2 regions of the Faecalibacterium faecis genome follow, and region 1 is predicted to be linked to the other one. Evidence: a T-box and tRNA genes for the amino acid it is inferred to sense, from the RefSeq annotation. Region 1 holds a T-box; the other holds one or more tRNA genes.
What was found. A T-box is a leader RNA that pairs with one kind of tRNA and senses whether it is charged. The one in region 1 lies ahead of pheS (phenylalanine--tRNA ligase subunit alpha), so its partner is inferred to be a tRNA-Phe.

Region 1 (3,403 bases):
CGATGCCCAGAACGGACTGGCAGTCCGGGCGGTTCGCGGTGATGGAGATATCAAAGATATAGTCGTCCAGACCCACCACGGGAGCAATGTCGGTGCCGGGGACAGAATCCTCGGGCAGGATGAGCAGGCCGTAGACCTCAGAGCCCGGGAACAGATCGTCGTTCAGGCCCAGCTCTTCGCCGGAGCACAGCATACCGTTGGACTCCACGCCCTGCATCTTGCGGGCCTTGATCTTGATGCCGCCGGGCAGGGTGGAGCCATCCAGAGCAGCGGGCACGCAGTCGCCCAGCTTCATGTTGGTGGCACCGGTGCTGATGCGGATGTCGTGGCCGTAGTCGCCGCAGTCCACCACACACTTGGTCAGGTGGGTGCCCTCCTGCTTTTCCATCTCCACGATCTTGCCGACGACCACCTTGCTGATGCCTGCATCCAGCGGGATCAGCTCTTCGACCTCAAAGCCGCAGGAGAAGAGCTTTTCCTCCAGTTCCTGCGCAGTAACGTCGATATCTACAAATTCTTTTAACCAGCTGAAAGGTACTTTCATTGTCTCTTCTCTCCCCTCTTATTCGTGGAACTGCTTGAGGAACTGCAGGTTGTTCTCGAACATCAGGCCGATGTTGTTGATGCCATACTTCAGCATAGCGATACGCTCGATGCCAATGCCGAAGGCGAAACCGGAATACTCGTCCGGGTCGATATTGCAGTTCTCCAGCACCTTGCGGTTGACAACGCCGCCGCCCAGCACCTCGATCCAGCCGGTGTGCTTGCACAGCGGGCAGCCCTTGCCGTGGCACTCGAAGCAGCTCACGTCCACCTCCACGCTGGGCTCGGTGAACGGGAAGTAAGAAGGACGCAGGCGGGTGCGGGTGTCGGCACCGAACAGCTTCTGCACGAAGGTGTTCAGGGCGCCCTGCAGGTCGCCCAGCGTGATGCCCTTATCCACCACCAGACCTTCCATCTGGTGGAACATGGGGCTGTGGGTGGCGTCGGAGTCGGAGCGGAACACACGGCCGGGCATCAAGATCTTGATGGGCGGCTTCTGAACGTCCATGGTGCGGATCTGGCCGCCGGAAGTCTGGGTACGCAGCAGGAACTCCTCCGACAGGTAGAAGGTGTCCTGCATGTCGCGTGCCGGGTGATCCTTGGGCACGTTCAGGCGGGTAAAGTTGTGGTCGTCGTCCTCGATCTCCGGGAAGGTGCCCACCGAAAAGCCCATGCCGGAGAACACGTCGATGATCTGGTTGGTGATCAGGGTCAGCGGGTGCAGACCGCCCACAGAGCGGGTCTTGGCGGGCAGGGTGATATCCACCGTCTCCGCAGCATTGCGGGCAGCAAGCTCTGCCTGCTTCACCTGTTCTGCAGCAGCGTCGTAATCTGCCTGAACCTTTGCCTTGAGTTCATTGATGATCTTGCCCATAGCGGGGCGCTCTTCCGGCGCAACGGTGCGCAGATTCTTCATCAGGGCAGGGATCTTGCCGTTTTTGCTGAGGTACTCCTGCCAGAAGGAGGCCAGCGTTTCCTTGCCGGACACCTGACCAAGGCTTTCAGCGGCCTGTTTTGCCAGCTCGTCGATCATTGCTTGCATGGATGTTCTCTCCTTTATTCTTCGTGTTGATGAGCGGAGTGCAACAAAAAAAGCTCCGTCCCCTGCCCGATTTCTCAGGCAAAAGGGACGAAGCCGTTGATTCTTAGCTCCGCGGTACCACCCGGTTTCCACCCGTGCACAGATGCCGGGCAGCTCTCAGAACGCCGTAACGGGGCGTGGCCGTTCTGTACTACTGCTGTTTCGCACAGACCGCTCAGGAGCGAACTTCAGCACAGATACACCCGGAAGCCCTCTCAGCCGGTGAAGCTTCTCTCTTTGCCGTGTACGCCATGCCTACTCTCTCCGTCGCTGCGTTTGGGAGTATTCAGGTTTTATAACCAAGAGCTATGTTACCACATTTCGGGACAGTTTGCAAGGGCTGTGCAGCCACTTTCCGCAAAAATCGCGTTCGGTGGAGGTTTTTTCACAAAGCCGCAGCCATTATGAATCGTTTATGTCATCCATTATGAGCTGAAACAATTCTCCCAGGTTGATTAGTGGCGCAAACTCTTTATCAACTTTGTAATCATCTGAAATTTTTACCACGACCACACCGTCGATCTGCTGGATATATCCTTCCTGCGGATAGACTGGCATCTGTTCCAGCTCTGTTCTGCTGTACAGTTCCCCATACTGTTCCACCGAGCAATGCTTGAGTTTTGCCGGAGTAATATCCCTGAAAACCGCTTTCCAAGACGCTCTGGCCGAGTAATCGTTCAGCCAGAAGCGGCCCATCTGCGCATACGGATTTGCATAGAGGTAATACTCCCTCTTCATAAAACTGGAGTTCGAGCTGGGTCTGCCCACAAACAGTACCGGCAGCTGCTCGTTATCGTCAAAATATCCGCTGCTCATCAGGTCGTCCGCAATGTGATCCGACATGCTCTTGAGTGTTTTTCTTCCCTCATACATAGCTTCCTGATCGATCACGGCAGAGCAGACATTGCCATAGACGACCAAAACCGCAAGTACTACAGCCCCTGTCCGGGCAGCACGTACATACTTTTTTACCATAGGCTGATTTGTGCGCGTCCCTTCAAGCAGCAGCAGACATACTGGCACGAACAGATTCAATCCTTCGCCCATCTGCAAAAGCCAGACCGCCTCGCTTGTGATCAGCATGATGGCATTGCACATGATGGGCAAAACGATCAGCGCTGCCACTCCCAGAAGGATATATTCCCAATTTTTCCGGTGAAGCATTTTTCTGAAGCGGTTCAGCAGTCCGATGCTCAGCGCCAGAAATACCAAAACGAAAAAGCCCACCGGCTGCAGAATGTTATGCCGATAGTAATTCTGAAAAAAGTAAGCTCCAAACAGTTGGTAGGTCTCTGCAATGGCATTGGGCAGATTTTTCAGTATAGAAAGTACCGAAACATCCGCTCCTCCATTATAACTTGCCATCTGCCATCCACATGCCCATACGATCAGCTTTGTGAGCAGGAAATACAAAACCATTCCTGCAGCTGCGCTGCAAAGACTTCTTCCAATGTGGGCATGGACCTTTTCTCTGTCCACATTGCGGAACAGAAGCAGCAGAAGATATGTCAGCAGGAGCAGACAAAAGTTATCAAGGCTCGTCTGATAGCACGCAAGGCTCATGACCAGAAGCAGTGCTCCCTGTACGACCGCTTTTCTAAAATCTGCGGCACGAACCACACGCTCTGCCGCCAGAACAGAAAACAAAAATGAGCAGCCAAACACCGGCGACTGAAACCGATATGACAGCTGTATTCCAGTGACCGTGCTGGCCAGAACAGCCATACCCGCCAGATAGGTCACGACAGAATCCTTCTCTGTAAAAAACTTCCGAAGCAG
Region 2 (3,403 bases), on a different contig from region 1:
AGCTTCTCGAACCGCTCAGCGGTCTTGGGGCCAACGCCCTTCAGGTAGCGCACCGGCGTATCCGGGGTGAGGGTGGTATGGTTTTCGGCGGGCATGGCGTGTCAGCTCCTTTCCTGGATGCAATATAGCCATTGTAACACGGAGCGGCAGCGGATGCAAATGGCCCAAAAAGGAAAAACCGGCAGGACCTTTGCCTTTGGGCAGGAACTGTGGTACACTCGGAAGAAAAAGAGGGGAGAATATTTATGGAGATCCGTAAGGGGACCTTAAAGGACTTGGAGGCCATTGCAGCGGTGGAGGCGGCCTGCTTCCCGGCGGCAGAGGCGGCTACGGCAGAGGAGTTTGCCGGGCGGCTGCAGCAGTACGGCGATCATTTTTGGCTGCTGTGGGAGGGGGAAAGGCTGCTGGCCTTTGTGGACGGCTTTTGCACCGACTGGCCGGACCTGACCGATGAGATGTACGCCGACGCCTCCCTCCACCGGGAGAATGGTGCCTGGCAGATGATCTTTGGGGTAAACACCATCCCGGCCTGCCGCAGACAGGGGTACGCCGGGCAGCTGCTGCAGCAGGCCATTGCCGACGCCCGGGCCCAAGGCCGGAAGGGGCTGGTACTGACCTGCAAGGAGGCCCTGGTGCACTACTATGCAAAGTTCGGCTTTGTGAACGAGGGCGTTTCCGGCTCCACCCACGGGGGCGTGGTGTGGTACCAGATGCGGCTGAAGTTCTGAGGGGGACGATCTGGAATGGCCTACGCCTTGCTCCGGCCGTATTCAGCGGAAGAATAATTTTTAAGAGAGCAATGCCGGAGCGTCCGCGGAAGCTCCGGCATTGCATTTTCACTGGAGGGGGCGTAAAGGTAGACGGCATTTGCAGTGCCGCTTTCTGCGAAAGTGCGGCACTGCGGCAGACTTTTCGGCTTAACTGCAAAGTGACCGGTTTCGCTAGAGGCTCTCCCTTTGAGGAAAGACTTCCCCCGTTCCGGGGGAAGATGTCACCGCAGGTGACAAAAGGGGGAGTCTGTCACCGTAGGTGACGGAGAGGGCGAGGAGGCTGATAGGGAACAACGCAAAACAAAAAAATCCCGGAAGCTTCAGCTTCCGGGAATCTTTTGGAGGTGACGACCAGATTTGAACTGGTGGATGAGGGTTTTGCAGACCCTTGCCTTACCACTTGGCCACGTCACCATATTTAGGAGTGAATTTCCACTCCTGTTGGAGCGGCCGACGAGGCTCGAACTCGCTACCTCCACCTTGGCAAGGTGGCGCTCTACCAGATGAGCTACGGCCGCATATTCGGTGCATTTTACCTTGCACCCATCATTTCTGATGCCCTGAAAACAAGTTTCAAAGTAGGTGAAAGCTTGCGCTTTCTTGGTGGCGACCCGGATCGGGCTCGAACCGACGACCCCCAGCGTGACAGGCTGGTGCTCTAACCAACTGAGCTACCGGGCCATATTGGAGCAACTATTGCTGCTCCCTTATGGAGCGGCCGACGAGGCTCGAACTCGCTACCTCCACCTTGGCAAGGTGGCGCTCTACCAGATGAGCTACGGCCGCATATTGGAAACCCTGCTGGGTTTCCTTGACTGGTGCCTCCGATCGGAATCGAACCAATGACACGGGGATTTTCAGTCCCCTGCTCTACCGACTGAGCTACAGAGGCGCACCGGACGATGATTATTATACCTGAAATTTCGATTTTGTAAAGGGGTAAATCCGAATTTTTTTTAGAAAATTGAAACTTTCTTGATTTTGGTCGCTCCAGCGCGTAAAATAAGAATGACTTTTTTCAACCTGCTTTCGGCACATCCGGCACAGGACGTGCTGTGTGCGGGTGTGCCAAACAGAAATTGACAAATTCAACAACCTATGGTTTAATGAAAATGAAATGATTCAGGCGCTTTTGCCCTTTTTCTCTGTGTATACCTATATTATAGTAAGAAAAGGGCAGAGGCGTTTTATGATTTGACTACAGACGGCCCGCTTTTTGCAAGAAAGGCCGGGCCGGGAGGAGCAGCATGGCAAAAAAACAGGAATATGGCAACGAGAGCATTACTTCTTTGAAGGGTGCTGACCGTGTGCGTAAGCGCCCGGCCGTTATCTTTGGCTCAGACGGCGTGGAGGGCTGCGCCCACTCCATCTTTGAGATCGTCTCCAACTCCATCGACGAAGCCCGCGACGGCCACGGCGATACCATCAACGTGACCCGCTGTAAGGATGGCAGCGTCATCGTTGAGGACTTTGGCCGCGGTATGCCCGTGGACTGGAACAACGGCGAGGGGCGCTACAATTGGGAGCTGTTGTTCTGCGAGATGTATGCAGGCGGCAAGTATGGCGAGGGTGAGGATAACTACGAGTTCAGCCTTGGCTTGAACGGTCTGGGCCTGTGCGCTACCCAGTATGCTTCTGCATGGATGACCGCCGATATCTATCGTGACGGATACCACTATCACCTTGATTTTAAAAAGGGCGAGAATGTGGGCGGCCTGCAGAAGGAAGCCTACAAGGGCCGCCGCACCGGCAGCATCATTCACTGGAAGCCGGACGACGAGGTGTTTACCGACATCGATGTGCCCGGCAGCTACTATAAGGATACCCTGCGCCGTCAAGCAGTGGTCAACGCAGGCCTGACCCTGAACTTTACCGATGAAAAAGAGAAAGACCCTGCCACTGGCAAGGCGTGGTACGAGAGCTGGTGCTATGAGCACGGTATCGCGGACTATGTGGCCGAGGTGGCAGGGGAGGATACCCTGACCCCGGTGTTCAGCTGCGAGAGTGAGGCTGTGGGCCGGGACCGCGAGGACCAGCCGGATTACAAGGTGCGCATGAGCGCGGCGTTCTGCTTCTCCAATAAGGTGCAGATGCTGGAATACTACCACAACTCTTCCTGGCTGGAGCACGGCGGCAGCCCGGAGCACGCGGTGCGCACTGCCTTTGTCTACCAGATCAATAAGTACCTGAAGGAAAAGAACCTCTATAAAAAAGGTGAGAGCGCCATCAGCTTTCAGGATGTGCAGGACTGCTTGGTGTATGTCTCGTCCAGTTTTTCCACCCGCACCAGCTACGAGAACCAGACCAAAAAGGCCATCACCAACAAATTCGTCTCGCAGGCTATGACCGACTTCCTCAAGCATTATCTGGAAGTGTATTTTCTGGAAAAGCCGGACGAGGCCCAGAAGATCTGCCAGCAGGTGCTGGTGAACAAGCAGAGCCGTGAGCATGCAGAAAAAACGCGCCAGAGCATCAAAAAAACCCTGTCCACCCAGATCGACCTTGCCAACCGGGTGCAGAAATTCGTGGACTGCCGCACCAAGGATGCATCCCGCCGCGAGCTGTATATCGTGGAGGGCGATTCCGCTATGGGTGCAGTCAAGTCCAGCCGCGACAGTGAATATCAGGCCATC

Region 2: it encodes a tRNA-Phe, which carries the amino acid that the T-box ahead of pheS (phenylalanine--tRNA ligase subunit alpha) is inferred to sense. The anticodon was not compared.

Annotation. Positions count from the first base shown of each region.
Region 1 covers NZ_JBBMEP010000007.1:129,601-133,003, reverse strand. Annotated here, with positions in the region: gene pheT (phenylalanine--tRNA ligase subunit beta) at 1-544, opposite strand, end outside; gene pheS (phenylalanine--tRNA ligase subunit alpha) at 563-1,585, opposite strand; T-box leader at 1,666-1,904, opposite strand; gene WMO17_RS05370 (glucosyltransferase domain-containing protein) at 2,027-3,403, opposite strand, start outside.
Region 2 covers NZ_JBBMEP010000013.1:72,767-76,169, forward strand. Annotated here, with positions in the region: gene recG (ATP-dependent DNA helicase RecG) at 1-95, opposite strand, end outside; gene WMO17_RS08385 (GNAT family N-acetyltransferase) at 246-728, shown strand; tRNA gene WMO17_RS08390 (tRNA-Cys) at 1,110-1,184, opposite strand; tRNA gene WMO17_RS08395 (tRNA-Gly) at 1,213-1,288, opposite strand; tRNA gene WMO17_RS08400 (tRNA-Asp) at 1,375-1,451, opposite strand; tRNA gene WMO17_RS08405 (tRNA-Gly) at 1,481-1,556, opposite strand; tRNA gene WMO17_RS08410 (tRNA-Phe) at 1,587-1,662, opposite strand; gene WMO17_RS08415 (DNA gyrase/topoisomerase IV subunit B) at 2,018-3,403, shown strand, end outside.